Regions from separate parts of the Pseudomonas sp. EL_65y_Pfl2_R95 genome, predicted to be linked through region 2. Evidence: predicted binding sites of a transcription regulator. Region 2 holds the regulator's gene; each other region holds the start of a gene.
What was found. The regulator FliA, encoded in region 2, starts transcription of late flagellar genes. The targets are predictions, from matches to a motif close to CTAAAGTTTNNNNNNNNNNNGCCGNTAA.

Region 1 (10,456 bases), on a different contig from region 2:
CCTTCAGGGGCGTGAGCGATATAACTGTAGTTGGCAACATCGGCAATGCTTGGCTCGCCATCCACGAGAAATGGCCTGTCGCTCAATTCACTCTCCATCAGCTTGAGTAAAGCGTGTGAACGGGTGATGACCTCATCAGCATTGAATGCTGCACCGAATACGGTGATCAGACGGGCGGCGGCTGGACCGAAGGCGACCTGACCGGCTGCGACTGATAACCAACGCTGAATATGCGCGGCGCTCAGTGGGTCCTCAAACTGCCAACTGCCGGTACCGTATTTTTTCGCCAGGTAAACCAGAATCGAATTTGAATCGCTGATCAGGGTGCCGTTGTCATCAATAACCGGGACTTGGCCAAAGGGGTTGATGGCCAGAAACTCCGCCTTTTTGTGCTCGCCATTGGCCAGGTCGATAAACACCAGCTCAGTCGGTACCTTGAGCAGCGAAAGCAGCAACTCGACGCGATGGGCGTGGCCAGATAATGGGTGGCGATACAGTTTGATTGGCTGTGTAGGCATGGTCTTGGCTCCGCATTTGATTTAGGGAAATCAGCGCCGGTTCAAACCAAGACGGCGGTCTATGCGCTGGTGGAGTGATACTGCGCCCATCAATGGCGAAGCAGAACAGCCACGTAGCGCAATCCATAATTTCGTTTTATGAAAGAATTGGCAGCCGGGTGTCTTCGTTGAGAAGCGCTGGGTGGGCGCGAAGTTTGGGTGCGGTGAAGTCGATAAATGTGCGCACACGTGCCTCGGCCCGACGGCCATTGCGATAGATCATTTGCACGGGCACGTCTTCGCTGGCGAAACCATTGAGTACAGGCACCAGCGATCCGTTTTGCAGCTCAAGGTGCGCTTCGTAGCTCATGCAGCGGATCAAGCCGTAACCTTGCAGGGCGGCGTTGATCGCCGCGCGGGTGGTCGTGCACCTGAGCAGGGGCGCAAGCTTTATCAGGCGACTGCTGCGTTCGCAGCGGAATCGCCATCCGCTTTCGCAGCCAAGTGAGGTCGTGAAGATTGTTCGGTGCGTCTTGAGGTCGTTGGGCGTCTCGGGCTGTCCCCATTTCGCCAAGTAGGCAGGGGAGGCGCAGACCACGGGTCTGGCCCAGCCCATGGGCATGGCGAAGTCAGACGAGTTGGGTAAGTGGCTGACGACGAGGGCAACATCTATCCCTTCATCCAAGAGTTTAGGTAAGCCTTCATGGGTTCGGGTGAGCAGACTCACATCGGAATAGCCATCCAGATAAGCCAGCGCGATGGGCGTGAATATGGAGTGGTCCATCAACAGCGGAAGCGAGACTGTTAACTGCCCGCTTGGGCAACTGTGTAAGCCGGCAGCAGAGCGCTCGGCTGCGTCGGTTTGCTGCAATATATGCCGACAGTTCAGCGCGAATTTTTCCCCGGCCGGACTCAGGTTAACACCGCGCGGGCCCCGAGTCAGCAGGGTGTTGCTCAGGCGTATTTCCAATGCCCCAATTGTGCGCATCACTGTTGCGGGTGACAGGTTTAGATGGCGCGCAGCGGCTGCAAGGCTACCTGTTTGCGCGACGGCCGCGAAGGCCTGCATCTCACGATAGCGGCTCATGATTTACCTCACCATGACGGCTTGCAGTGCTGGATCGGTCAGGAATCGGCGGGCGCAAAAGTCGACGAAAGTGCTTACTTTGGCGGGTACCCGGCCGCTGTCTTGATAGACGACGTTTATCGGCAGAGAGGTTGTTTCGAACGCATCGAGAACGATCTCAAGCTCGCCTTTTGCAACCCGTTCAGCAACCTGATAAGACAACACCCGGGTGAACCCCCAGCCCATGCAGGCGGCGTTGATCGCCGCCTGATTGGAACTCACCACCAGGCGTGGCTTGGGGTGCAACGTGATGTGATTATCCCCTAGGTCGAATTGCCACTCGGTGAGCAAGCTGCTTGCCGAAGACATCACAATCGGCAGTGTCATTACATCTTTTGGGTACTGTGGGCGGCCTACGCGATCGAGAAATGCCGGTGCGGCGCAGACCACCGGACGAATTTGCCCAACCTTTACTGCCTGAAGATTGCTGTCCGGCAACTGGCCAATACGTATGGCGACATCCAGGCCTTCATCGACCATGTTCACCAGTCGGTCCACTAGCAGTGCGTTGACGGTGACTTGGGGGTGTTGCGTCAGGTACTCGGTGATCAGCGGAATCAGGAATAACTCACCGAACATCACCGACGCGGTTACGGCCAGATTGCCCCGCGCGCGCGTGCTACTGCCGGTTGCCAGTTCTTCCGCTTCTTCGAGGTCGAGCAGAATGCGTTTGCAGTCATCGACATAGCGCCGGCCGGCGTCGGTTAAGCGCAGACTTCGTGTGCTTCGTGCCAGTAACAAGGTGCCTAGCCGATGCTCCAGTCCCGCAATCACCCGGGTCACGCTGGGTGGCGACATACCGATCAGCTTTGCCCCACCGGCAAAACTTTCCGCCTCAGCAACGGCGAGCAGTACTTTCATCTCCTGAAACCGGTCCACTATCACCGCCTGCTTACAGAGTGAGCTCAATCGCTACCAGCATAGCGGTTGATCGCGACAGTAATATGGAACGCCTGCGCACTTTGATGTGCAGGCGGTGTGAAAAGGGGGAGCGGGTCTGGCGTTCGGATGCTATTTGCCACATCCGACCTTCGGTGATGGCGGCGGCCAACACCTGCAGACCCTTTCAATACAGCATCAGGCTCGCAATAGGGCATCCAGTTCCCCCTTGCGTTCGAGACTGGCTAGCTCATCAAAGCCGCCGATATGCCTGTCACCAATAAAGATTTGCGGCACGCTTCTGCGCTTGGATTTATGCAGCATTTCCGCCAGCCGCTGCGGGGAGGACGCCACATCAATTTCAGTGGTGCTGGCGCCCTTGCGTGCCAACAAGCTTTTGGCGTTGAGGCAGTATGGACAATGCTGGGTAGTGTAGAGGGTTACATGGCTCATGCTGGGCTCCTTAGCGTGCAGAAGGTGGAAAGTCCACTTCGGTAACGGCCAGGTTGTTTAGGTAGTTGGTCAGGGTTAGCTGTGCGACTTGGGCAACCACTTCAACGATTCTGCTGTCAGTCAGGCCCGCATCGTGGGCCGCGGCTAGTTGGTCATCCGTCAGGTGACCGCGGCTTTCAGTGATTTGTCGCGCCAGAGTGGCCAGGGCACTCAATTCGCCTGATCGTGCCTGACCAATGGCGTCCTTGCTCAAGCCGGCTTTTTCACCGAGGAAGGAATGCGCCGCGATGCAATAATCGCAGCCGTTGACTTCTGAAGTAGCGAGGGCGACAACTTCTCGTTCAGCCGCACTGAGCGAGCTTTTGCCCATGGCTTGAGCCAGCGCCAGGTAGCCATTCAATGCTGCCGGAGCATGGGCCAGTGTCTTAATCCCATTGGGGATAAAACCGTAGTTTTTTTGCACGTTTTCAAGCGCGGCACGTGAGCCAGCAGGGGCTTGGTCGAGGGTCAGAGCAGTAATGCGTGTCATGGTCGTTCTCCAGTGGGTTTGAGTCGCGAGCTTGTCGGTCAAGCTTGGAGTGAATATTAAGGGGTCGGTCTTTCCTTTCGGCTTCAGATAGTCGACTGTATGCAACAGATCGTCTAAATCGGAAGCGCCATGGACCGTTTATCCACACTGCTCAAACACTTCAACCTGCATGCTGCCACTTATCATCAGGGCGGCTTTTGCGGAGTGACCGATATTTCAAAGGGCAGCTATGGCCATGTGCATCTGCTGCGCTCCGGTCGCCTGTGTTTCAGGGATGAGCAGCACCAGATCATCGAATTGACCGAGCCGAGCTTGGTGCTGGTGGTCCGTCCGCAAGAGCATCGGCTAGTGGCGACTGAAGCCGATGAAGCTGAATTGGTATGCGCAACCCTGCGTTTCGATGGGGGGGCTGACAACCCGCTGACCCTGGCCTTGCCGCCTTACATCATCAAACCTCTTCGAGAACTACCCGGCCTGCTCGGCAACCTTGAATGGCTGTTTGAAGAAGCATTCGGCGATGAATGTGGTCGCGATGTGGTGTTGAATCGGCTGTTCGAACTGATGGTGATTCAGTTGCTTCGCCATCTTATCGCCAGCCGCGACATCGCTTCGGGGATGATGGCTGGACTGGCTAACCCACGCCTGTCGAGGGCGCTCACGAGCATGCATAACGAACCAGGGCGTAATTGGTCAGTGGCGGACCTGGCGAGCCTTGCAACCATGTCGCGAGCCAGTTTTGCCGCGCACTTTCGCCAGACGCTGGGCATTACCCCGGCCGATTACCTTACCAACTGGCGAATCAGTCTGGCGCAAAAACGCCTGCGTGAGGGGCGGCCTATCGCGTTGATCGCCGACGAGGTTGGCTACGAAAGCCCATCTGCGCTTGCGCGTACCTTCCGCCGCAAGGTCGGCATCAGCCCGAGTGAATGGATGCAGGGCAAAACGGTGTAGGCACCACCGCTTTCAGCGGCAGATAGTCAGGCATCATCTTTGGCTCAGCACTTGATTGGCTATATATGATTCGTATATAAAGCATATATTAAGAGTATGGAGCTTTAACAATGGGCATTGTTAACATAGATGATGAGTTGCACGATCAGTTGCGCCGGGCCACTAAGGTGTCATGTCGTTCGATCAACGCGCAGGCTGCTTACTGGATCAGGGTCGGCATGCTCTGTGAGATGAACCCGACGCTCAGTTTCAATCAGATTATTACCCGCGAACTTGGCCTGGCAGGTGTTTCAGCACAGTCGCTGACGGCGCATGAAGCATGATCAAGCGACCTGAGGAATTGGCATTGCTGGCTGAAGCTGGCCGCCTGCTGGCGTTAGTCTTTGGCATGCTGGATCGGACTCCGCTTGCGGGTATGTCGACCCTGCAGATTGATGCCATGGTCGAGCGTTTTATCGTCAATGACCTCCAGTCGCGCCCCGCGAGCAAGGGCCAGTATGGCTATGGGTTTGTATTGAATTGCTCGGTGAATGAGGTGGTCTGCCACGGCGTGCCATCGCAGTCCCGAGTGTTGGTGGACGGCGACATTGTTAATCTAGATATCACGCTGGAAAAGAATGGCTACATCGCCGACTCGAGCAAAACCTATCTCATTGGTGAAGTCAGCCCCGCCGCTAAAAAGCTGGTACAGGTCACTTACGAGGCCATGTGGAAAGGCATCCGTGCGGTTCGTCCAGGAGCGCGACTGGGTGACATTGGCGCGGCAATCGAAAGCCATGCCAAGAGCAATAGCTATTCAGTCGTGCGCGAATATTGTGGTCACGGCATCGGCCGGGAAATGCATGAAGAACCGCAAATACTCCACTTCGGCACGCCGGGAACGGGCCTCGTCCTTCGTGAGGGCATGGTCTTCACCATTGAGCCGATGCTCAATCAAGGCGGGCGCAGGGTGAAAACCAAGGCCGACGGCTGGACCGTTGTCACCCAAGACGGCGCACTTTCCGCACAGTTCGAACACACCGTTGCCGTCACCGCATCCGGCGTGTCAGTACTGACACTGCGCCCTGAAGAGCGGGGGATGATTGGCGGGTGAAGGATTTGCCGGGGTGATTGCATGCCCAGCGTTCGAGAAGTCGTTGAAGGTACGGTTTTCGGTGGAACCTCAATCAAAGGCAATGAGTTCTCCGCGGCACCGAAGCATTCGGCTTCGCTGTGGACTTATTACAGCGTGCCTGGCACTGATATGAGCGTTGGCTTGGGTGCCCGCTACATCGGTGAATACTATTTTGATGCCACCAACACCGGCAAAAGCGATGCGACCACACTGTTTGATACCGCTTTCAACTATCAGATTGTCAAAGGCACTGACCTTGCTGTAAACGTCAGCAACCTGTTTGACGAGCAGCACGTAGTGGGCTCCGGAACCGCGGACTACTACAACCCCGGCCGCGAAATCACCGCCAAGCTCAGCTACAACTGGTAAGCCAGAAGCGGGTAGCAGACGGTTCGCAACAGCTGAAAACAACAAAGGCGCTTATAAGGCGCCTTTGTCGTTTCTGGGGGCAACTGTCTCTGGCTCGGCGGGATGCCGCGTAACGCCGTCGCTCGTAGCCTTAATGAAATGGCGAAAGAACTTAGACGATTTGAGCGAGTTGCCTGGCGATTTCAGGGTGGGCATCAAGTAAACGAATAAGCACGGTGGCTTGAGGGTTCGGCTTGGCGCGGTTCTGCTCCCAGTTCTTTACCGCGCTTGCGGTTGCACGCAGATGTTGGGCGAAAACAGGCTGAGACATGTTCAGCTTTTTTCGCAGGGCAACGATCTCTTCAGCTGTCGCCGGTTTAATCTGTTTGATCTCAACCTGATGGCTGCGCAGAGTGATTTTGCCTTGACGTTCTTCGGCCAAGGCGTCGAATCCTTCGCAGAGTTCGGCAAAAATATCGCGCTTTTTGTTCATTGTTTTCCTCTCGCCTGTAATTCGTCTTCCAGCCGCTTCTTCAGTGCTTTGCGCTGGTCATCGCTTAAGTCTTCTAGCTATGGGTGGCCTAGGTGAATGGAAGCTGTGAGATTGCCAGATATCAGGTCTTTTTAAGCCTGCACTTATTTCCAGCTAGGCTCGAGCAATGGGTGAGGCGTCTTTTTACACCGTAATCGAACCACAGAAGTGGCCTTCACAGAGCAGTCCAGGCGCTAAGGCCGCCGCCGAACAAATCTTCGCGTTTCGGGGCTTAAGAAAGCCGATGGGCGGCCGATGTAGTTGTACGTTGTCATACTAATTACAATAAAGCGGAGATTTTTATGCCCCTTCAACTGTCATGGAGGCAGAAATTTCGTTGCCTTATCGCCATCTGCTTGCTCGGCCTGGCGGTGATGGCGGGTTCTGCGTTATGGGTTAATGAGCGACTTTCGGCTGCATTTCAGTCCCAGCAAATGGCGACTGATTTTCAGGCCAAGTCGACCCAGTTGCTCAATGACTGGTTGCGCATGCGTAATCTGCGTAGCCAACTTGCACCGGACACGGTCGAGCGTTTCGGCGAGCAACTGACCGAACTGGAAGACAGTGCCAAGGCGTTTGCCGCGGCGTCTCGTCAATTGGATGACGAAGCCACTGTAAAACGAGCAGACCAGATTGCTGCTCTGCTCAGCAGTGACTTGGCGATGCAGCGCCAGTGGCTGCAACTCAATCAGAGTCTTGGTCTGCGCGCGACAGACAATGTGCGTCAGGTATTGGCTAGCGCCTCCGCCGAGTTGGAAGCAATCAATATTGGTCTGATCAAGACATTTATTGCGACGGCTCTTGCTCAGCAGCGCGATTACTTATCGTCGTTCGATCCAAGCTCAGCGGCAAAAGCCCGGGAAGCGATTGCAGCCATGCAAAAGCAAATTACCGAACTTGACTGGCAAGACAGCACGATCGGTAAGAACGCGCGTGAGTATGAGCAGGCGTTCGGTCAGGCGAATGCTTTGATTAGTCAGATCCGTGACGTGCAGGAACAAATGAAGACTCAGGCGCAACAGATAGAAACCTCTGTAGACCAGCTAGATACCGCGCTTACTGATGGCATTGTCGCGAGTACGGGTCGAGAGGTTGAGCAGGCTCGCCAATCGACGGTGGTCATCTTGGGGCTGACTTTTCTCGGTGGTTCGATATTTCTGCTGATCTCCCTTGGCCAGGCCTCTCGCGCCTTGTTTGGCCAGTTGAACCGTGTGACCGAATTGCTGGCCCGTGTCGCTGCTGGCGATCTGACTGGGCAACTGGCTATTGGTCACAACAAAAAAGATGAGTTCAATCAACTGGGTATTGCCACCAACCACATGATCCAGCGCGTCGGCGGGCTGATTCGCCAAGTGGCCGACGGCAATCGTGAGTTAGAGCGCTTGTACGCCTACCTAAAAGAAGCCATGAGTCGGCTTGAAATCAACAGCGAGCAGGTCGAACAGCAGACCGAACAAGCGGCCTCGGCTTCACAGCAAATTTCCGCAACGGTCAACGAGATAGCCCGCCGGACTAACGATGTCGGCACGGCCTCGCAGGCCGCCTGCAATTCAGCACAAGTCGGCAGCCGGATCATTGGTAGCAGCGTCGACAACATACGCTCTCTATCTGGCGTGATCCGCTCCACCCATGAGCAGGTTACGTCGCTGACCCAAAGTGGTCTGCAGGTCAACAGCATCATCGGTGTGATCAATGGTCTGGCCGATCAGACCAACCTGCTGGCCTTGAACGCGGCAATCGAAGCGGCCCGTGCAGGTGAGGCGGGGCGTGGCTTCTCGGTGGTGGCTGACGAGGTCCGCTCACTGGCGCAGAGAACGGTCGCTGCCACAACCGATATCGGTGCGATAGTTAGCGAACTGCAACGTCAAACCCAGAAAATGGACCAGCTGATCGGCAGCGGTTTATCACTCGCCCAACAGAGCGAAAACGATGCCGGCGATGTGGCCAACGCGATTGGTGAGATCACCCATTCGGTCGAAACCCTGACCGCAGAAATGAGCCAGGTGGTTGTGGCTGTCGAGCAAATTTCTTCGACTACCGACGACATCGCGTCGAAGATGGAAGATATCAACACCCATACCGGGGAAACCCGCACCTTGCGTCAAACATTGGACACCCATACCCAGGGGCTTCAGGCCCAGGTCACAGCACTCAGCGAACGCACGGGGAAGTTTCGCATTGCTTGATGGGCAATCATTTTGCTCCTTGAGCCTAACCGACGTTCTACTGGCACATAAAACGTGGTCTGCCCCCTTTTTACTCTGATACTTGCCTCGGTAGAGGGGATCGCCAAGTGATCAATTTACGTCGGGCAGTGTCCGCTTGGTTGGTTTGGGTGAATAGGGAAGGCGAAGCTGCCACGATCTGGAGTTTCGGGGCAACGTCACTTAACTAGATAACTTCATGCTGAGCTTTGAGGAATAAATTTTCTAAAGTCATACGGCAGCATGCCGGCCAAAGCTTCCCAGCCTAGCTCCTCAATATCGTAGGTAAGTCCAAGTTGATCGAGAACTGTGGTAAGCCTTCTGGGGGCTCCAGCACCCTTGCCGCCGCTGCCTCTCTTCAGTTGTTTCTCTTCTTCATCGAAGTAGAGTTTTGTCACGAGAGTCATAATCCCTAGGCTAAGGACAATCCATTTACGAGACATCATCTGTTCGAAGACCTCGCCGGTTTTGTTTACCGGTATACCGAGAACGGCCATGAGACATTCGGGGTTTTTACGGTGTGCCCGGTATGCTAGCCATAGCGGAGCCATCTTCTGGCGGTAAACCTTTCGCCAGTTCCCAGGTTCGTATATCCATAACGCTGACTCGCCGATTTGCCCCTTGCTGCCAATGAACTTGGCTGCGAATCGTAGGGTCAGCCAGCTCCAGAAACCTTGGTCATTTTCCAGCGTCTCTTCGTCCAGACCTCCGGCGATAATGGCCTTGTCGATGGCTTCTGCAAGATTCAGTTTTGTTGCAAAGGCTTCTTGATCGAAAATAGATGCAGAGATTGGAGCACCGCACGCTTTTGTAAATGTCATACCATCCAGCAACTCTGCTGGCACTGGGGTTGATGGGTTCTGCCGGGCCTGCTCTAGCCAGATACGCATCTGATTGATGCCATCTTGGTTGAGTACTCGCATCTGCAACATTTCCATTTCAATCCTCCTTAGTCATGTCCATGGCATTTGCGAGATTGGCGCGCAGCTTTTTCTCCCTGCTGAAGCCCGTTACAGCTTTTTGAGCCCAGTCATCTATCTCGCTATGTTCGATAGTTTTTGGGCAAGGGCAGCCTGCCCATTTTTTGCCTTGTTCCAACCACATATTTGAGGTACTGCCGTCACCTGCATCGCTCTCATCATCGCCAGTACCTTGTTGGTCGTGCGCTAAGTAAGTGAGGATGGCCCGGATCACACCAGGAAGCAGAGATAGGAGGATAGGGCTGGACTTTATCTCTTGCTTGGTACCCAAAGCGCTGTCGAGCACCAAGGTCGGAGTGTCGCCCATATTCTCAAGCTCCCAGACACCGCCGTGAAGGTCGCGCATGACAATGGGGAGCAGTGAGCGCTGTGGTGTTTGCCCGTCCTGAGTGTTGTGAGCTTCCACGCTTTCAGCTGTTGCCAGCAAACGACAAGACCCAGGCTCTACAACTAATACTCGGTAACGAACATCTTCGGGGTCGCCCATCGAGGAGATGTCGAACTGGGAGCTTGCGCCATCTAAGGTGAATGCCTTCCCCGCATGCCCCCAATCATGGCGGATACGTAGAACCCTGCCGCGTTCGGCCTCTACTACTACTTCAGCATCAGGTTTGAGGTCGTAGCCGTTGAGCTTGAGTTGGACATTACAGGTCAGCTTATTACCCTGAGAATCAAGAATGATTGTCACGTCCTCTCTGAGGATTTTGGTGCGGCCAGTGAAGTTGAATCGACGACTCACTCTTCTGTCTCCTCATCTTCGTCCGAAGATTCTCCGAATGGGGTAGAGCCAACTTTCATTATCAGGTCGCGGTTTAGATCTGCTGCTAGGAATGTCATTTCAAA
Region 2 (10,456 bases):
CCCATGAGCTGCTGGGCCACGAAGAAGTCCAGCAGCTTATGCAGTTGTTGGCGAAAAGCTCGCCAAAGCTGGCTGAAGAGCTGGTGCCGGGGCTGGTGTCGCTGTCGACTCTGCTCAAGGTCTTGCAAGCGCTGCTGCAGGAGCAAGTACCGGTGCGCGATATCCGCACTATCGCCGAAGCCATCGCTAACGTGGCACCAAAGAGTCAAGATCCCGCCGCTATGGTTGCTGCGGTGCGAGTGTCGTTATCCCGCGCAATCGTGCAAAGCATCGTGGGACTAGAGCCCGAGCTGCCTGTGATCACCTTGGAGCCAAGGTTGGAACAGATATTGCTAAATAGCGTACAGAAGGCCGGGCAAGGTTCAGAAGAAGGCATCCTTCTTGAACCCGGTATGGCTGAAAAGCTGCAACGTTCATTGATTGACGCAGCGCAGCGCCAGGAAATGCTTGGCAAGCCAGTGATCCTGCTGGTGGCGGGGCCGGTCCGGGCGATGCTGTCGCGGTTTGCACGAATGGCGGTCGCCAATGCCTATGTGTTGGCGTACCAGGAAATACCGGATAACAAGCAAGTCACCATCGTTGCGACGGTGGGTCAGAATTAAGTGGGGCCAATCGCACAGATGAAGTCCGGCCACCACAACACCGAGGTCACAGGTATGCAGGTTAAACGTTTTTTTGCTGCCGATATGCGTCAGGCCATGAAGCTGGTTCGTGAAGAGCTGGGTGCTGATGCGTCGATCATCGGAAATCGCCGTGTGGCCGGCGGTGTTGAGCTGACCGCCGCATTGGATTACCAAGTGCCTGCGGCCCCGGTGCGCCAGCCGAATCCCGCATTGGAAAGCGAGCTGCGTAATACCCAGTCAAAAATCGCTGCAGCCCATGCCGAGCTGAGCTTGCGCATTGAGCCAGAGGTGGCAAAAGACCTGCAGTTATTTGCAGAGCTGGCCGAGCAGCGGCCTGAAAGCCCGTTGGACGTCGCGGTTCGGGCCTCAACCCACGCTGCAGCCGCCGCAGTTGAGCAAAGCACTATCGATGCCATGCGTTCTGAGCTCTCGGGGCTGCGTGAGTTGATTGAAGTTCAACTCGGTTCGATCGCCTGGGGGCAAATGCAAACCCGTCGCCCGCAGCAAGCTAACTTGTGGCGGCGCCTGCAGCGCATGGGCCTGCCGGCCGATGTGGCCCGTCCGTTGCTGGAGCGTGTCAGCGAAATTGCCGAGCCGCGTCAAGCCTGGCGCATGTTGTTGGCACACTTGGCGCACTCGATTCAGGTGCCCAAGCAAGAGCCGCTTGAAGAGGGCGGTGTAATCGCTTTGGTGGGTCCTGCTGGCATGGGCAAGACCACCACTATTGCCAAGCTCGCCGCCCGTTACGTACTCAAGTATGGCGCACAGAATGTCGCGCTGGTGAGCCTGGACAGCTACCGCATTGGTGCCCAGGAGCAACTGAAAACCCTGGGTCGCATTCTGAATGTGCCGGTGACCCTTGTTGATCCAAGCCAGTCGCTGACGCAGGTCATTACGCCATTGATGCGCAAACGGGTGGTTTTAATTGATACTGCAGGCCTGCCCGCCAATGATCCGGCACTGCGTATGCAGCTGGAAGCTCTGGCGAGTCGCTCGATTAATGCGAAAAATTACCTGGTTATGGCCGCAACCAGTCAAAATCAGGTACTCAAATCGGCTTACCATAGTTACAAGCGCTGTGGGCTTATGGGCTGTATTCTGACTAAACTGGACGAAGCCGCGAGTATGGGTGAAGTTTTGGGCTTGGCGATCAGTCAACGTTTGCCAGTGGCTTATGTGACCGATGGCCCGCGTATTCCAGATGATTTGCAATTGCCGCGAAGCCACCAGTTGGTGAGTCGCGCGGTAGGCCTTCAAGCGCAGGAAGAGCCAAGTGAAGACACCATGGCTGAAGTCTTTGCCGGCTTTTACCAGCAACCGGCTAAGCGGGCTAGTTGATGCAATACCCGATGATTTTTAGCACAGCCTGTTTACGAACGGCGTGTGTTCATTTTAGTCGGAGCACAATGGATAATGTGCTCCTGACCCGCGTGAGCAAGGAGCGTAATTAAATGGCTGTTCACCCAGTTCAAGTAATCGCTGTCACTGGCGGTAAAGGCGGGGTTGGCAAAACCAACGTGTCAGTCAATTTGGCCATGGCTTTGGCTGAAGAGGGACGGCGCGTGATGTTGATGGATGCCGACTTGGGTCTGGCAAACATCGACGTGCTCCTCGGACTTACCCCTAAGCGTACGCTGGCGGACGTCATCAGTGGCGAATGCGATATGCGTGACGTTGTGATTCAGGGGCCTTGCGGTATCCGTATTGTGCCAGCTGCTTCCGGCACCCAAAGCATGGTGCAACTAACTCCGATGCAGCACGCTGGATTGATTCAGGCGTTCAGCGACATCAGTGAAAACATTGATGTGCTGATTGTTGACACCGCAGCCGGCATCGGCGATTCGGTGGTCAGCTTTGTGCGCGCGGCGCAGGAAGTATTGGTGGTGGTTTGTGATGAGCCCACCTCAATCACTGATGCCTATGCATTAATAAAGCTGTTAAATCGCGACTACGGCATGAATCGTTTTCGGGTGTTGGCCAACATGGCGCATACCCCGCAAGAGGGTCGAAACCTGTTTGCTAAGCTAAGCAAGGTAACGGATCGTTTTCTTGATGTTGCGCTGCAATATGTTGGCACCGTGCCTTATGACGAGTCGGTGCGCAAAGCGGTACAGAAACAGCGTGCAGTTTTTGAAGCATTTCCACGTTCAAAAAGCTCCGTGGCGTTTCGAGCAATTGCCCAGAAGGTCTGCACATGGCCTTTACCCGCCAATCCGCGCGGGCATCTGGAGTTTTTTGTCGAGCGTCTGGTGCAACAACCTGCTACTGACACGCCGGCATGACAGCGGCGTCTGGACTTCGAATGTATAGCAAAGCGCAAGGTAAAGACTTGCAACATCAGCTGATCGAGCGTTATGCGCCACTGGTTAAGCGAATTGCCTATCATCTTTTGGCGCGCTTGCCAGCGAATGTTCAGGTCGATGATTTGATTCAGGCGGGCATGATTGGCTTGCTCGAAGCTTCAAAGAAATACGACGGCGCCAAAGGTGCCAGTTTTGAGACCTTTGCCGGCATTCGCATCCGCGGCTCAATGCTCGACGAGGTGCGAAAGGGCGATTGGGCGCCGCGTTCTGTGCATCGCAATAGCCGCATGGTCAGTGATGCAATTCGATTAATTGAAGCAAAAACCGGTCGTGACGCTAAAGATCACGAAGTTGCGGCCGAACTCCAATTGAGTCTCGAAGATTACTACGGCATTCTTGGCGACACTTTAGGTAGCCGCTTATTCAGTTTTGACGACCTGCTTGAGGACGGTGAAAGCGGCGGCTTGCAGGAAGATGCCAGTCACAGTCAATCCGGGCCTTCACGGGAATTTGAGGAAGAGCGCTTTCAGGCAGCCCTTGCTGATGCAATTGGTAACCTGCCGGAACGTGAGCAGTTGGTCATTTCGTTGTACTACGACGAAGAGCTCAACCTCAAGGAAATCGGCGAAGTGCTGGGGGTAAGTGAGTCTCGGGTTAGCCAGTTGCATAGCCAATGCGCCGCACGTTTGCGTGCGCGTCTAGGTGAATGGCGAGCTAAATAAAATTGTAATCAGATACTGAAAAACCTTGTATAGCAAGGCGCAAGCAGTGCGCGCCGAGCTTACGATTAGGGGTGCATTCAGGATGCTGGGTGCACTGGGGAATGTACGGAGGTCGACTTGGACAAGAACATGAAAATCCTCATCGTTGATGACTTTTCAACGATGCGCCGCATTATTAAAAACCTCCTGCGTGACCTGGGGTTTACGAACACCGCTGAAGCCGATGACGGCACAACCGCATTGCCGATGCTGCAAAGCGGCAGCTTCGATTTTCTGGTGACCGACTGGAACATGCCGGGCATGACCGGTATTGAACTGTTGCGCGCCGTGCGTGCAGATGATCGTCTGAAACAACTGCCGGTACTGATGGTGACTGCCGAAGCCAAACGTGACCAGATCATCGAGGCTGCTCAAGCCGGGGTGAATGGTTACGTGGTGAAGCCATTCACTGCTCAGGTGCTCAAAGAAAAAATCGAGAAGATATTTGAGCGTGTAAACGGCTGATGTCTGCGCTGAGGTTGTTATGGAACACGATGATTCGCAAGTGGGTGACTTTGAGTCGACCCTGAAAAGTAATGCCCACCAGTTGCTTGAAAGCCTTGAGCGCGGCAATTTCAGTGAGGCGGTCCAAGTCATCAATGAGCTTAACAAAGTGCGCGACCGTGGCCTTTACCACGAAGTCGGCAAGCTGACGCGCGAGTTGCACAGTGCGATCGTCAACTTCCAGCTGGACCCGCGCCTGCCTTATGCCACTGAAGCCTCGCAAATTACTGACGCCACCGAACGTCTCAATTATGTGGTGACCATGACCGAAGATGCGGCCAACCGGACCATGGATCTGGTTGAGCAAAGTGCACCTCTGGTTAACGATATCCGCACTGACGCACAAAGTTTGAAGGCCGACTGGGGGCGCTTTATGCGCCGTGAGATGGGCGCTGAAGACTTCCGTGAATTGGCCAAGCGGGTTGAGTTGTTCTTGGCTAACAGCGAGCGCGACAGTGGCAAGTTATCCGGACACCTGAACGATATTTTGTTGGCTCAGGATTACCAGGATTTAACCGGTCAGGTGATCAAGCGTGTGACTCAACTGGTAACTGAAGTTGAGAGCAACCTGCTCAAATTGATGCTGATGGCGACTCAGGTTGACCGCTATGCCGGCATTGAGCATGACCCGGAAACGTTGCGTGCAGAAAAACAACAAGAAAAAAATCCATCTCAGGGTGAAGGTCCGCAGATTCATGCCGATAAGCTTGATGACGTCGCATCTAGTCAAGATGACGTCGACGATCTGTTGTCCAGTCTGGGATTTTAGGAGCACGTCCATATGAGCTTCGGCGCCGATGAAGAAATTCTCCAGGACTTCCTGGTAGAGGCCGGCGAGATACTCGAACAGTTGTCCGAGCAGTTGGTTGAGCTGGAAAGCCGCCCGGATGACATGAATCTGCTCAATGCGATTTTTCGGGGATTTCACACAGTAAAAGGCGGTGCCGGGTTTCTCCAGCTTAATGAGCTGGTGGAGTGCTGCCACATTGCTGAAAACGTCTTCGATATATTACGTAAGGGTGAGCGCCGGGTAGATTCGGAGCTGATGGACGTTGTCCTCGAAGCGCTTGACGCGGTTAACGGCATGTTCAACGACGTGCGTGAAGGTGCCACGCCAACGGCTGCGACGCCTGAGCTGCTGGCGGCCTTGGCCCAACTCGCCGAGCCTACACCAGCGGCCCAAGACTCTGGCGCTGCGGTTCCGGTGGAGACTGTATCCGCTGCGGCCGTGGCCACTGCAGAAACGGCCCCTGACGATATTACTGACAGTGAATTTGAGCAGTTGCTCGATGCACTCGATGGAACCCCTCCGCAGGTTGATGCACCTGCTGCCAGTGATGAGATCACTGATGATGAGTTTGAGTCGTTGCTCGACCAGTTACACGGCAAAGGTCAGTTTGCCGGTGAGCAGACGTCGGCTGCCCAAGAGTCTGCCGCAGGGGTGCCTGCCACAGGTTCGCCTGCCGCAACTCACAGCAGTGATGAAATTAGCGATGACGAATTTGAAGCCTTGCTCGATCAGTTGCATGGCAAAGGCCAGTTTGTAGCTCCTGAGGTCGTTGCACCTGCCGCCGCTGTTGAGGCTGTCGCAAGCGCTCCGGCGCCCACTGCGGGCGGCGATGACATCAGCGACGATGAGTTCGAAGCTCTGCTCGATGAGCTGCACGGTAAAGGCAAATTTGCCGAATCTGCGGTCAAGCCTGCCGTTGAGCCAGTAGCGCAGCCGGTCAAAGCCAGTGCGCCCCTGGTAAAGGCTACACCGGCGAAAGCCCCTGCACCTGCCCCTGTGGCTGAAAAAGCGGCTCAAGCCAGCGAGGCGGAAACTACGGTTCGGGTTGATACGGCGCGGCTTGACGAGATCATGAATATGGTCGGTGAGCTGGTTCTGGTGCGTAACCGTCTGGTTCGCCTGGGTGCAAGCAGCAACGATGAAGCCATGGGCAAGGCGGTTTCCAATCTGGATGTGGTCACTGCAGATTTGCAAACCGCGGTGATGAAGACCCGCATGCAGCCAATCAAGAAAGTATTTGGCCGCTTCCCGCGCTTGGTTCGTGATCTGGCGCGTAACCTGAAAAAAGAGATCAGCCTGGAACTGGTCGGTGAAGAAACCGATCTGGATAAAAACCTGGTTGAGGCGCTGGCTGATCCATTGGTGCACTTGGTGCGCAATGCGGTTGACCACGGCATTGAATCTCCTGAAGAGCGTGAGGCTGCGGGCAAGTCGCGTGGCGGTAAGGTGGTGTTGTCGGCCGAGCAAGAAGGTGATCATATTTTGCTGATGATCACTGACGACGGCAAAGGTATGGATGCCGACGTGCTGCGGGCCAAAGCGGTAGAGAAGGGTTTGTTGGAGAAAGACGCCGCCGATCGCCTGAATGAATTTGAATGCTACAACCTGATTTTTGCCCCGGGTTTCTCGACCAAAACCGAGATATCCGATGTGTCCGGCCGTGGCGTTGGCATGGACGTGGTGAAGACCAAGATATCTCAGCTCAATGGCACGGTTAACGTGTTCTCGGTCAAAGGCCAGGGCTCGAAGATCGTCATTAAAGTGCCGCTGACGCTGGCGATTATGCCGACCTTGATGGTCATGCTGGCGGATCAGGCTTTTGCATTCCCCTTGGTTAACGTCAACGAGATTTTTCACCTCGATTTGTCGCGAACCAACGTGGTGGATGGTCAGGAAGTGGTAGTGGTGCGTGAGAAGGCCTTGCCATTGTTCTACCTCAAGCGCTGGTTGGTGAAAGGCGCCGCCCATGAAGAGCAGCATGAAGGCCATGTGGTGATTCTCACGGTTGGCAGTCAGCGTATTGGCTTTGTGGTTGATCAGTTGGTGGGTCAGGAAGAAGTGGTGATCAAACCGCTCGGCAAGATGTTGCAAGGCACGCCTGGCATGTCGGGTGCGACCATCACCGGGGACGGGCGTATTGCACTGATTCTCGATGTGCCGAGCATGCTCAAACACTACGCACGCCGCATGTGACTGTCGCCTGCGCAGCGTTCACGCTGCGCAGTAAAGGAGCTCTAATGGCTGTAAAAGTATTGGTAGTGGATGATTCCGGCTTCTTTCGCCGTCGAGTCTCTGAAATCCTGTCCTCTGACCCGAATATTCAGGTCATCGGCACGGCAACCAATGGCCGCGAGGCGATCGATCAGGCGCAAAGTCTCAAGCCAGATGTGATCACCATGGATTACGAGATGCCGATGATGGATGGCATCACGGCCGTGCGTAACATCATGCAGCGCTGCCCAACCCCGGTTCTGATGTTTTCTTCGCTGACGCATGAAGGCGCGCGGGTTACCCTGGATGCGCTGGATGCCGGTGCTGTGGATTTTCTGCCGAAGAATTTCGAGGACATTTCGCGCAACCCGGACAAGGTCCGCCAGTTGCTCTGCGAGAAAGTCCACAACATCGCCCGCAGTAACAGGCGCAACCTCAGTTCGATGACGCCTGCCGCAGCCCCGGCAAGCACAGCGCCTACAGCTGCAAGCGTGTTACCCAGGCGAGCCACTACGCCGTTAACCGCTGCCACGCGAGCAACTACAGAATCAGCGCGACCTGCGACGGCTCATGCCGGTAGCACTGCTGGCAGCCAAGGCCACGCAAGCAGCAGCGCTGCACCCAAACATAAAGCCTACAAGTTGGTTGCCATTGGCACCTCGACGGGCGGCCCGGTGGCATTGCAACGGGTGCTCAGTCAACTGCCAGCCAATTTTCCGGCGCCCATTGTGCTGATCCAACATATGCCGGCGGCGTTCACCAAAGCCTTTGCCGAGCGCCTGGACAAACTCTGCCGAATCAACGTCAAGGAAGCCGAGGATGGCGATCTGCTGCGCCCGGGCTTGGCGTTGCTAGCACCCGGCGGCAAGCAAATGATGATTGATGCTCGTGGTTCAGTGCGGATTCTGCCGGGCGATGAGCGCCTTAATTACAAGCCTTGTGTCGACATTACCTTTGGCTCGGCCGCGCGAACCTATCAGGATAAAGTGCTCGCGGTTGTACTCACCGGTATGGGCGCCGATGGCCGCGAAGGAGCGCGACTGCTCAAGCAGAGCGGCAGCCAGGTCTGGGCGCAGGATGAAGCCAGTTGCGTGATTTATGGCATGCCCATGGCCGTGGTAAAAGCCAACCTGGCTGATGCTGTTTATTCGCTCGATGACATCGGCCGCCATATCAGTCAGGCGTGCATCTGATGGATGTTCTGAGCCTGATCGGGATCATCCTGGCCTTTGTCGCTATTTTGGGCGGCAATTACCTTGAGGGCGGCCATGTAGGCGCGCTGCTCAATGGTCCTGCAGCGCTTATCGTGATTGGTGGCACCTTGGGCGCGGCGTTCCTGCAGGCGCCGATGAATGTCTTCAAGCGCTCGCTGGTGATTGTTCGCTGGATTCTCTTTCCGCCGCGTATCGACCTGGCAGGCGGCATCGATCGCGTGGTTAATTGGAGCCTTGTTGCGCGTAAGGAAGGTCTGCTCGGGCTTGAGTCACTGGCTGATCTGGAGCCCGACGCCTATGCACGCAAGGGCTTGCAGTTGCTGGTGGATGGCGCTGAGACCGAATCTATTCGCAGCGTACTTGAAGTGGATTTGTATACCAAAGAAAGCCACGACATTCAGGCCGCCAAGGTATTTGAAAGCATGGGCGGCTATGCGCCAACCATTGGCATCATCGGTGCGGTGATGGGCTTGATCCACGTAATGAGCAATCTGGCCGACCCGAGCATGCTCGGAAATGGCATTGCCGTGGCCTTTGTAGCAACCATTTACGGCGTCAGCTTTGCCAACTTGCTGCTGTTGCCAATCGGCAACAAACTCAAAGCAATTGCTCTGCGCCAGACGCGTTATCGCGAGATGATTCTTGAAGGCATATTGTCGATTGCCGAAGGCGAGAATCCGCGCTCCATTGAACTGAAGCTGCAAGGTTTCATGGATTAGTGGAGTGAAATATGGCACGCCGTCGACATCAGGAAGAACATGAAAATCATGAGCGCTGGTTAGTTTCCTACGCGGATTTCATTACCCTGCTGTTCGCGTTTTTTGTGGTGATGTACTCGATCTCATCGATTAATGAAGGCAAATACAAAGTGCTTTCAGAAACCCTCACCGGCGTATTCAATCAGCCTGATCGTTCGATCAAGCCCATTCCAATCGGCGAAGAGCGACCAAGAACCACCGAGCCTGACCGCTCGATGGTCGACGAAGAAACGGTGCAAGCACCAGAAGATTCCCTGCAAAGTATCTCTGCCAGTGTCAAAGCCGCTTTTGGTGATCTGATTGCCAGCGACCAACTGAAGGTGCGCGGCAATGAACTCTGGATCGAAATTGAGCTGAGCTCCAGCCTGTTGTTTTCCAGTGGCGATGCGCTGCCCAGTGATGCGGCGTTCGGTATTATCGAAACGGTTGCCAAAATTCTGGCACCCTATGGCAACCCCGTTCATGTTGAAGGTTTCACCGATAACCAGCCGATTCATACCACGCAGTTCCCGAGTAACTGGGAACTGTCTGCCTCACGGGCCGCGAGTATTGTGCGGATGCTGGCGATTGATGGGGTTAACCCATCGCGTATGGCGTCCGTGGGCTATGGCGAGTTTCAGCCCGTGGCTGATAACGCCACCAGCGAAGGTCGGGCGCGAAACCGTCGAGTGGTTTTGGTAATCTCGCGTAACCTTGATGTGCGCCGCAGTGTAAGTGGAGTAGGCAGTGCGCGGGCACAGCCTGATAAGGCCTTGCGTAGCGCTGGCACGCAACCTGCAACATCAGCTGAAGTTCAGACGCCGCAATCCGGCGCCGTCAAATCACCGTCGCCGAACTGATCAGGCGGCATTAGATCCAGCGCAAGTAATCCTTGCCGCGGGCGGAAGAGCAGAATGAGAGTTTGGGCAGTAGCCAATCAAAAAGGTGGTGTCGGTAAAACCACTTCATCCATCGCCTTGGCAGGTCTCTTGGCCGATGCCGGTAAGCGTGTGGTTGTGGTCGATCTCGATCCGCACGGCTCAATGACCAGCTATTTCGGTCATGATCCCGACAGTCTCGCCCACAGTGCCTATGATTTGTTTTTGCATCAGGGCGTGGTGCCACAAGGGTTGCCTAAACAATTGCTGTTGCCCACCAGCCATGAGCAGATCGCCCTGCTGCCATCGAGCACCGCCCTGGCGACGCTTGAGCGCCAATCGCCAGGCCAGAATGGGCTGGGTCTGGTTGTCTCCAAGGCATTGGCACAACTTTGGGGTGAATATGACTACGCAATTATCGACAGCCCGCCATTG
Region 3 (10,456 bases), on a different contig from region 2:
GATTTTTAGGGGTGAGTGAGCGCGGTCTTCGGCAGAGTGTTGCGCGCCAGCAGCCAAGTGGATGGACGCTGTCGGCTCTGCGGCCGTCTTATCAGGCGGGAAAACGCCAGGAGGTCTGGTGTTAATCCTGACCTCCTGGCATCGCAGACGATTATTCGTCTGAGGTGTTCAGCACTTCAATCCAAAGTGCGCCTTTGCCCGACGCCGCTTCGCTGACGCGTTTCAGGGCACCTTTGTCGCTAACCGAATAGGCGCCGACTTTTTCGCTTTTCTCGCCGGTGACCAATAGCCACTTACCATTTGGCGAGAACGCGATATTGCGGGGCTGCTTCTCTTCTACCGGATAGTTTTCGAGAAACTTCAAGCCACCGGTGGCGGTATCAACCGCAAACGCCGAAACAGAGCTGGTCGTGCGCTCACTCATGAGCAACAGCTTGCCATCTGGCGACATTCTCAAGTCCGCCGCCCAGATGCGCGGCGTCGGGTCGTCCTTCAGGTCATTGTTGCGTGCATCACGCACTTCGCCATGGGCCAGTTTCAAACGTTCAGGAATGCCATTGGCGACAGCAGTTTGTGTCAGTGCGCCACTGCTGTCATCGATCGAAAACGCGGTGACGGTGCCGCTCATTTCCCCGACAACATAGAGATATTTGCCGTCAGGAGAGAATGCCAGGTGGCGTGGTCCGGTGTTGTCCGGGAGACTCACGTAACCGCTGCCGATCGGCGAAAGCGTGCCGGTTTTGGCATCCAAGTGATATTGCAAAACCTGATCGGTGCCGAGATTGCCTGCGTAGGCAAAACGATTACTCGGGTCGGTGCGGATCGAGTGTGCATGCAGCCCGGTCTTGAACGTCTGGATCTTGTCAGAAGGCTGATAGGACTTATCAATCGCCTGCACACTGACAAGGTCACCGCCATAGGAAGCAGCGAGCAGGAATCGCCCTTCTTTGTCGGTAGACAGATACGCCATGCTTTCGGCCAACGGCGCTTTGGATAAGGGTTTCAGATGACCCGTTTTGGCATCGATGCTGAAGCCCACCACCTGAAATGGCTTAACTCGTAATGCCGCGAACAACACCTTGCCGTCAGGCGAAAGGGCCATAGGGTTAACCTGATCACCGGCGTTTGTTTGTTCCACCAAGGTCAGGGCGCCGCTGTTTTGATCAAGCAGGTATTGGGAGATCATCCCGTCGCCTGGGCTGGAGATATAGGCAAAAGTGGCAGCATTAGCCTGCAGGCTTAGGCCGCAAGCAACTGCTGCTGCCATAAAAAGAGGTTTGTGCATGGGAAATCCTTTATTTTTATGATAGTGGTCAGTCATCCTATGACTGTATCGAGATCACCGCAATCACTGATTTACTGGTCACGTCAGCCACCTTGAATATGCGCTTATCGCAGTCACGCCAGCGGCTTTGCAACCCACACCACAAGATTCATCGGCCAAAAACTGGGCAGTACTAAGGGCCGATAACAGCGAAAATACAAGTTAAGCGCGGTGCAATGGGATTATCTCGGGCGCAAATTCCCGGGCTTTCTGGATGGCGTTATTAACAGGGACAAGGCTATCGAGTGGCAGGTAAAATAGCCGGCTTTGTTAAAAAGCTGGAGATCTACCCTTGGCAATTCACTACTCGCCCTCCCCTGACGCCATCGCATGTGGCCGCACGGGCGCAAGCCTCAGCAGCACACAGGAAAAAGCGCAGGTGTCCTGCAAGCTTTGCCTGCGCTCGATGGAAAAAGAGGCGACGCCTGCCGTTATTAATCGCTCACCGAGCTTGGCCGACCTGCGCGCGGCAGCTAAGGCAGCAAAAGCGGCACCCGCAGTAGCATCTGCACCTACGCCTGCACCACCCCCTGTAAAGGCGACAGCGAAGCCAGCCCAAAGCGTTCGCGACGCATGGCGCCAGAAGTTAGAACAAATGCCGGGCCACAACCGCCTGCCACGCAGCGCCGCTAAACAGAAATTCGTTTAAGCCCTGCACAAGGGACAGACTTATTAACGCCCAACAAATCTTGGTGCATTAATAAGTCTGTCCTTGTTCTGCGAATACCCAATGCTCGACCAGACGACCAATAACCAATCCTTCCCCACCGTAGCGCGTGACTTTGGTCATCCAAGGTGGCAAGCCTGTTGCCGCTCAGTAAATGATTCAGGTAGCGCAGGCCAAGCTGCCCACCGAATAAAAACCTAAGCGCTGAAAATCAGATGTTCGCGACCTGTGCACAGCGCGCACATAATCTTCTTTGAAATCAACGCCCCAGCAGCGCATTTGGCGCCCTTACGCCACGTCCCAACAACGCTTTGTAGCCCGCACCGGCATTAGTCTCTCAACCTTTAGGCCAGCCGACCGATACAGAAGCAAGCGCACGTTTAACCTGCCTTTGCGCTGAACGAGGACCTGCCTGATGTTGCTTAAACTGAAAACGAAAGTGGTGCTGCTCGCACTGATACCGGTATTGCTCTTTGCCTTGGTTATAAGCGGCGCGGCCGCATGGGTGTTACAAAGCCTGGCGACCCAAGAACTGAAAGTAACCCGCGAACGACTGATGCAAGAAAGCCGCGATGAACTGCAGCACTACTCGCAAATCGCATTGGGTTCGGTGCAGTCGCTGTATGACAACGCAGCCCCGGGCGATATGGCCAGCCGTGAACAAGCCATCGCCATTTTGTCGAAAATCAAGTATGGCAAAGATGGCTACTTCTTTGGCCATGACTCTAACGTGGTTCGCCTGTTTAGAGGCGACAGCCCAGTTGATGTCGGCAAGAATCTGAACGACCGCCGCGACAGCAATGGCGTGTATATCAACCGCGAATTGGTGCGGGTCGCTAAGGACAACACCTACTACGTCAATTACAGCTCGCCACTGCCGAGCGATGACTCGGTCATGGTCCCCAAAATGGCTTACAGCTATTACCTGCCAAAGTGGGACATGGCCTTGGGCACCGCAATTAATCTGGACGGCGTCGAGGCACAAATCGTTAAGGTGCAATTGGCGATAGATCAACGCATCAGCACCATCATCAGCAGCATCGTGGTGGTCGCGTTAGTACTGTTGGTCGTATTCGGCATTGCCGGTGTGGTTTTAAGCAATAACTTTTTGCGCCCGCTCCAGCAGATCAAGGACAATCTGGATGACATCGCCGCCGGTGAAGGTGATCTAACACGGCGTCTGCCGATCAATGGCGATGATGAGCTTGGCCAATTGGCCGGTTCGTTCAACCGCTTTGTCGAGAAGATCCATGGCATGGTCAGCCAAATGGTCGACGTAACCGGCCAACTGACCGGGTTGGTCGGCCAAGTGACGGAACAGGCTCAGCGCTCGGAAAATGCCATGGAGCGCCAGCGCCATGAGACCGATCAGGTTGCTACCGCGATCAACGAGATGTCGGCAGCGGCGCAGGAAGTTGCGCAAAGTGCCCAAGGTGCGGCTGAAGCTGCGCAGAAGACGGACACCGAAGGCCAAGCGGCAAAGAAAGTGGTCGACGGCAGCATCGAACGTATCCACACCCTGGTTCAGGATATCCGCAACAGCGGTGTCTCCCTGGATACCTTACAAAAAGACGTGACCTCAATTGTCAGCGTGCTGGATGTGATTCGCTCAATCGCCGAGCAGACTAATCTGCTCGCGCTCAATGCGGCGATCGAGGCGGCACGAGCGGGTGAAGCCGGTCGCGGATTTGCCGTAGTCGCCGATGAAGTACGCGCACTGGCCAGCCGCACGCAACAGAGCACGCAAGAAATCCAAGGCATGATCGACCGTCTGCAAAAAGGTACGCAGGATGCAGTCAACTCGATGCAGCGCTCCAGTGAAGCCGGAGATGCCACCAGCGAGCAGGCCAACCACGCCGGTAATTCCCTGGATGCAATTGCGCAACTGATCGGCACCATTAATGCAATGAACGCACAGATCGCCAGCGCCGCCGAAGAGCAAACTGCAGTGGCCGAAGAGATCAACCGCAGCGTGCACAAAATTGCCGTGGCAGTGGACAGCGTTGCCGATGAAACCCAACAAGGGGCGCAAACTGCACGCAACTTGTCAGGCCTGGGCGAGCGTTTAGGCGCGCTGGTTAGCCAGTTCCGTATCTAACCCTTCAGAGGCGCGCATGGCTTAGTCATGCAGTAAAGGCAGCACAACAAAATGGGGGCAGACATTAATCTGCTCCCATTTTTTTGCACAGTCAGTTGCCCTGCCCATGCATCCTTTTTCAGTTCCGCCAACGCACTGTTTAGCTGTCGTTTGCCTTACCTTTAGTCAAGGTCGCATTGGGCTCCTGGGCTGGGGCTGCATACCAGTTTTCCCGCGGCACCAGCTTGGCATCTTGCGGATCACCGAGGTAATGCGGCGACATAATCGCTACGCCGTACTCATTGAATACGTCCTGGATATGGGCGTGCAACACGCTGAGCAACTGCGCCCGAGGTCGTGGCTCACTGGGGATCGCCTTGGCCACGAGGCGGTACTCCGGGTAAAAGTCTGACAGAGCGGTCTGGAACACCACCGGCGATGGATCGTGAACGATGCCGTCGGTGCGCTTAGCGGCCTCAAGCAGCATGGCTTCAACTTGTCGCCACGGCGTGTCATAGCCAATGGTGACTACGGTATCGACAATGTAGCCACTGCCATCGACCGTGCGTGAATAGTTCTTGGTCACACCGCCCGTAATCATCGCATTCGGAATGGTCAGCACCTCACCCAAGCCGGTGCGGATGGTAGTGGTGAACATACCCAACTCGGTTACCGTGCCTTCATGCCCGCCTACGTTGACGAACTCCCCCGGACGCAAGGTCCGCGAATAAGTGAGGATCAGCCCGGCTGCGGCCTGCCCAACCACGCTTGATGCCCCAAGGGAAATCATCAGGCCGACCAACACCGACAAGCCTTTAAAAGCGTCAGTCCCTGCACCCGGCAAGTAGGGGTAAGCCATGGCTAATGCAAACAACCAAATCGCAATAGAGGTCAGGCGCATCGTTGGTTGCAGCGTCTCACCGCTCAACCAGCTGATTGTTCCAGGGCGCGACATGCGCATCAATAAACTGCGGGTAAAGCCAATAATGCCGCGGGCAATAAAGAAGATCGCCACAGCAACTGCCAGCCCTGGCAAGGCCCCGATTATGCCCTCCAGTAAATACCTGGCCAGGTTCAACAGATAAACATTGAGGCTCTCGCCCCATGGCCGGGTATAGGGGAACCGTGACAGCACAAAGCTCAGCCACTGATAGCTGAACAACAGCACCAACACCCAGTACAGCAGCCACAGTAGGCGGTCGACTACATAGTAAATATTTTTGATATCTATCAGCGGTGTGCGACCGACCTTAAGCGCGCTGATATGGCGCTGCATAAGGCGTGGTAGCAGCCCGGCAAGCTTGCGTCGAACCCAACTCACACCACGCAACAAGACAAAATAGATCAGGGTAGCAACAAGGCTTAATCCCGCAGCCACCAGCATGAAATGCACATTGCGGGTTTGTTGCGTTTCGGCCACGACAATACGTAGTTTCTCGGCGGCAATTTCCGCCGTATCGCGGGCTGACGTATCAGCGGTGTCAATATCCCCGGGAGAGATAATAAACGCCCGGCGCTGGCCGAGCAGCACCACGAAACTTTTCAGCACCGGCTCAACCCTGACCTCTAGTGCCTCATTACTGTCCAGTGCCTCATCAATCACTGCACGGGCCCGATTAACGCGCTGTTCAGGTGTTTCACTAAGTAAGGTTGCACGGATGACAGCAATACTTCGATTGGCAATCTTCAGCTCCGCCGGCACCCCTGCAACCACCATTTCAGAGGGATCTGCAGCAGATACTCCACTTATCCAACTCGACCACAGAACACAACAACAAACCGCTATCCACAAGTTGGCTGCAACGCGCATTACTGATTCTCCATCACATCGACTACCACAACGCTGTGGCCCCAGCACAAAACCGCTAATTGAGCCCACTTCGGGCCCTGCTATAAAACCGGCAGAAAACCCGTAATGAACAAACCGACTACGTTACCCCTGTTGATTCACAGAGTAGAAACTGGCAAAGCATTACGACGTTCACATCCTGTCTGTTGAACACACAGACGCGGCCCAGCAAGTAGGGCTAGAAACAATTTCAATCGCGGATTTCTTTACCCCGCAAGCTTAGCCTAGGCGATGGCCTGTTGCAGGTTCGTCTTGGCTTAGTTGCACCTTTTACAACAACCGACCCGCGGCGATTCCAATCAACAAAGCGTGCCACTGGATTAACAGCCCCCGAAGCGACGAGCACGAAACTGAAAAACGAGCTCGACAGGTGTGGCGCAAATTGTCAAATTTATGGCGGGTGATGCCAATATTTAAAACTCAATAGCTTACAGAATCGGTGCTGTTCAAACGAGGATGCAGGAAAGCTGACTGATTCGATACAGCTGACCTTGACCTGTTCTCCATAGCCGAAGCGCTTGATAAGCCAAAATAATAACGAGGAACCAGATATGGCCCTGCCAGAAACCTTTACCCATCAAGACGAACTGCTCACCGTCTCGAGCAACGCCCAGCCTTTTCTCGACGGCCTGCTGCACCCCGGCATCAGTGTAGCGCCATTGTTTCTCGACACCCACAATGGCGTTTGGTGCCTGCGCGTCAAGTTCAAACCCGGCGTCACCCTGCCAATCCACTACCACACCGGGGTTGTGCATCTCTACACCCTGTCTGGCTGCTGGTACTACACCGAATACCCTGATCAGAAACAAACAGCAGGCAGCTACCTGTTCGAACCCGGTGGATCAATTCACCAGTTCAATGTCCCCGCAGACAACACCGAAGACACCGACACCTTCATGATTGTGTCCGGCGCCAATGTCAACTTCACAGAAGAAGGCGAGTACGTGAACATGATGGATGCTGGCCTGATCAAGACGTGGGTTGACCAAGCGATCAAGCAGCAGCCTGGCGCTCAAGATGTTAAGTACATCAGCAGCCCAGTACCGAGCTTTACCAAGTCGTGAATAAGGCCTGCACTTAAGGCCAATTGCTGTCGCCTAACTACGTTTGCTCAATAGTCCTGATCACACTGGAATGTTAGGCAGGCGTTTTTATTGGCTGAATAAAACCCAAAGCCAGTGTGCGCACAATTAAAACTCGGGTGCGCACTCGAGCATGGCGTAGTGGTTTCAAAGAATCTCAATTTACCCTCTCATCATCAATAGCCTGTCTATGCTCAAACCGTGCGTTTTAGTGCAATCACGCAACGGCGATTCGCATGTGTCCATTGGTGTACGGAGACTCAAGTAGATGAGTAAGAAACTCGCAACAGCTAGCGTGCTGGCCATGTCATCGGCGCTAACGCTTGGTACCAGCGCTACAGCGGCAGAGAAAAGCAGCGAAGAGTTGGCGAAGCAATTGTCCAACCCTGTTGCAGCGTTAATCAGCGTCCCTTTCCAATATAACTATGATGAAAATATCGGCCCGGACGACAAAGGCTCACGCCATACGCTGAACATTCAGCCAGTCATTCCTATGGATATCAGTGAGGACTGGAACCTCATTTCCCGGACTATTCTGCCGATCATCGACCAAACCGACATTGCCCCCGGCTCCGGTAACCAAACGGGAACGGGCGATGTTTTACAAAGTTTGTTTTTCTCGCCTAAAGCGCCAACCGAAAATGGCTGGATTTTAGGGGCAGGCCCTGCCTTTCTGTTGCCCACCGGCTCTGATGATCTGCTCACTGCCGATAAGTGGGGTATTGGCCCAACAGCAGTCGCACTTAAACAATCAGGCCCTTGGACTTACGGTGCCCTGGTCAACCACATTGCCAGCGTGGCCGGCGATGATGACCGGGCTGATGTGAGCAGCACTTTTTTACAACCCTTCCTCTCGTATGCGACCCCAAATGGCGTCACCTACGGCGTCAACTCGGAGTCCACTTACGACTGGAAAGGCAACGAAGGTGCTGTGCCCATCAACTTTCAAATCAATAAAGTCACCAAGATCGGCGGCCAGATGATTCAGTACGGTGCAGGTCTGCGTTATTGGGCTCAGAGCACCGAGGCAGGCCCGGAAGGGCTGGCATTCAGGCTCAATTTTGTTTTGTTGTATCCCAAGTAAACACTCAATTAAAACCTCACACCGCAGATATTCAGCCGGACGATTTGCGCCCGGCCTGATCAATGACGGACACGCTGCGCATTGCCGCACCCTACAAGAACCACCATTTCCTCGGACATGCGCACCCGTACCAAACGCCAGGCAAAAAAAAGCGGTAGCTATAAAAGCTACCGCCTCGCTCAATAAAACAGGTCAGTGTTTTTTGTGAGCAGTCGGCTTGATTAACCAAGCCGCCAGAGCTGGCAGAAGCAGAATCGCGCCGAACATGTTCACCAAGAACATAAATGCCAGCAGGATGCCCATATCCGCCTGGAACTTCAGGGTTGAGAAGGTCCAGGTTGCAATCGACAGGGTCATGGTGACAGCGGTAAATACCGACGCTGTACCACGCTGCTTAAGCGACTCAACGAATGCGTCGCGCAGGTCCATATTACGTTCATGCATCTCGTGCTTGATCCGCTCAAACAGGTAGATGCCATAGTCGACCCCCACACCTACGCCCAAGGCCACAACTGGCAAGGTATTCACCTTGACGCCAATGCCGAGGAACGCCATCAGCGCATTACACAGCACAGTGACCAGTGCCAACGGGATGATCACACACAAGGTGATGCGCAGGGAGCGGAACATGATCAGGCAAAGGATGCTCACCGAGGCAAACAGCGCGATGTTCACCAGCTTATCGCCAGCGTGCACCACCTCGTTGGTCGCAGCCATGACCCCGACATTGCCGGATGCCAGCTGAAACTCGATCTCATCGCTGTCGTAAGCGGCCTTGAAGGCTTTGATCTTGTCCATCAGCTTGGTGATGGTGTCCGCCTGGTGATCTTTGGTGTAGATCGATACCGGAATCGCGTTACAGGCCGAGTTCATGTACTCAGTACCGACCCGTGTGGCAAAGCCGACACCTTGAGCGATTTGCGGGGTTGACTCAGGCAGCACACGCCACTTCAAGTCAGTCTCGGCGTAGGCTTGGGTCACGTTGTTAACGAAGCCCGACAAGCTGCGCACCGACGACACACCATCGTCTTGACGCAGATAAAGCTCGAACTCGTTAATCGGATCAAGCACCTCACGCTTGACGCACGGTGTTTCATCACCTTGGGCCTTGACGATGATCTGCAGCAGATCAACACCAATGGCAAACTCGCTGGTGATCATGGCTACGTCCTGGTTGTAGCGTGAGTCTGCGCGCAGCTCAGGTACACCAGCGCCGAGGTCACCCACGTGCAACTTACGCGCTTCAATCAAACCAAAGGCCAACAAGCAGGCGGCAATCAACAGCGCAACTGTTGCACCGCGACGCGTCGCCAAAACACCGAGCTTTTCCCACAAGCCTGCGCCCATGGTTTCTTTACCGCGCAGCCGCTGAGCATCGTCAGCCGACAAACGCATAAAGGAGAGCAGGATAGGCAGCAACATCTTGTTGGTGATGATCATCACCGAAACGCCGAGGGTGGCAGTAATTGCCAGCTCACGTACCATTTCAATGTCAACGACCGCGATCACCACGAAACCCAACGCGTTGGCCAACAACGCAACCGCACCCGGAATAAACAGCTTCTGGAAGCAATTACGCGAAGCCGTCACACCGTCGGCGCCATTTAGCGTTTCAAGCTTCCAGGCGTTGGTCATCTGTACGGCGTGGGAAACCCCGATCGAGAAAATCAGGAACGGCACCAGGATAGACATCGGGTCGAGCGTGAGCCCAACCAATGGCAGCAAGCCGAGCAGCCATACGACGGGAACCACCGCACAAATGAGCGCCCAGCTGGTCAGCATCAATGAGCCCGAGTACCAAAACAGCAGTACAGCGGTGATCAGGAACGCGACGATAAAGAACACCATAACGCCCGAGGCGCCGTCGGCAATATCACCGATCGACTTGGCAAAGCCGATGATATGAATGCTGACATCGTCGGTTTGATTTTCCTGACGTATAGCCTCCAGCTTATTTGCTACCGTTTGCAGGTCGAGTCGCTCACCTGTCTGCGGGTCTTTCTCCTGCAGGTTGGCAACCACCATCGCGGAGGAAAGATCATTGGAAACAATGCGCCCAACCCAGTCAGATTTCAGTGTGCGTTCACGCACCTGAGCGATTTGCTCTGGGCGCCCGGCATAGTCCGACTCGACCAGGTTACCGCCAGTAAAGCCATCCTCGACCACCTCGGTATAACGCACATTAGAGGTGAACAGGGAGGTAACCGAACTGCGCTCAACGCCATTGATGAAAAATACTTCATCAGAGACTTTACGCAGAATGCTCATGGCCTCAGGCGTGAACACCTCACCTTTTTTGTTCTTTACCGCCACAAGGATTTTGTTCGCACCGCCGAAGTCCTTTTGATAATTCAAAAAGGTCTTCATGTAGTC

Region 1: a site for FliA is predicted at 6,661-6,688, ahead of AACY09_RS19155 (methyl-accepting chemotaxis protein). Genes of this name have one in related genera too.
Region 3: a site for FliA is predicted at 2,328-2,355, ahead of AACY09_RS16145 (methyl-accepting chemotaxis protein). Genes of this name have one in related genera too.

The regions. Positions count from the first base shown of each region.
Region 1 is NZ_CAXAOV010000006.1:210,698-221,153, forward strand. Features, by position in the region: gene AACY09_RS19105 (glutathione S-transferase family protein) at 1-518, opposite strand, end outside; gene AACY09_RS19110 (LysR family transcriptional regulator) at 655-1,584, opposite strand; gene AACY09_RS19115 (LysR family transcriptional regulator) at 1,588-2,502, opposite strand; gene grxC (glutaredoxin 3) at 2,701-2,955, opposite strand; gene AACY09_RS19125 (carboxymuconolactone decarboxylase family protein) at 2,966-3,484, opposite strand; gene AACY09_RS19130 (AraC family transcriptional regulator) at 3,614-4,435, shown strand; gene AACY09_RS19135 (ParD-like family protein) at 4,546-4,758, shown strand; gene map (type I methionyl aminopeptidase) at 4,755-5,528, shown strand; partial or broken gene AACY09_RS19145 (TonB-dependent receptor domain-containing protein) at 5,592-5,918, shown strand; gene AACY09_RS19150 (helix-turn-helix domain-containing protein) at 6,070-6,390, opposite strand; gene AACY09_RS19155 (methyl-accepting chemotaxis protein) at 6,732-8,615, shown strand; gene AACY09_RS19160 (hypothetical protein) at 8,831-9,571, opposite strand; gene AACY09_RS19165 (hypothetical protein) at 9,573-10,352, opposite strand; gene AACY09_RS19170 (hypothetical protein) at 10,349-10,456, opposite strand, start outside.
Region 2 is NZ_CAXAOV010000001.1:496,515-506,970, reverse strand. Features, by position in the region: gene flhA (flagellar biosynthesis protein FlhA) at 1-602, shown strand, start outside; gene flhF (flagellar biosynthesis protein FlhF) at 657-1,961, shown strand; gene fleN (flagellar synthesis regulator FleN) at 2,075-2,905, shown strand; gene fliA (RNA polymerase sigma factor FliA) at 2,902-3,648, shown strand; gene AACY09_RS02385 (chemotaxis response regulator CheY) at 3,778-4,152, shown strand; gene AACY09_RS02380 (protein phosphatase CheZ) at 4,172-4,960, shown strand; gene AACY09_RS02375 (chemotaxis protein CheA) at 4,973-7,174, shown strand; gene AACY09_RS02370 (protein-glutamate methylesterase/protein-glutamine glutaminase) at 7,219-8,385, shown strand; gene AACY09_RS02365 (flagellar motor protein) at 8,385-9,125, shown strand; gene motD (flagellar motor protein MotD) at 9,137-10,003, shown strand; gene AACY09_RS02355 (ParA family protein) at 10,058-10,456, shown strand, end outside.
Region 3 is NZ_CAXAOV010000005.1:66,099-76,554, forward strand. Features, by position in the region: gene AACY09_RS16135 (lactonase family protein) at 152-1,285, opposite strand; gene AACY09_RS16140 (hypothetical protein) at 1,617-1,973, shown strand; gene AACY09_RS16145 (methyl-accepting chemotaxis protein) at 2,407-4,089, shown strand; gene AACY09_RS16150 (mechanosensitive ion channel family protein) at 4,229-5,878, opposite strand; gene AACY09_RS16155 (2,4'-dihydroxyacetophenone dioxygenase family protein) at 6,469-6,981, shown strand; gene AACY09_RS16160 (transporter) at 7,268-8,083, shown strand; gene AACY09_RS16165 (efflux RND transporter permease subunit) at 8,276-10,456, opposite strand, start outside.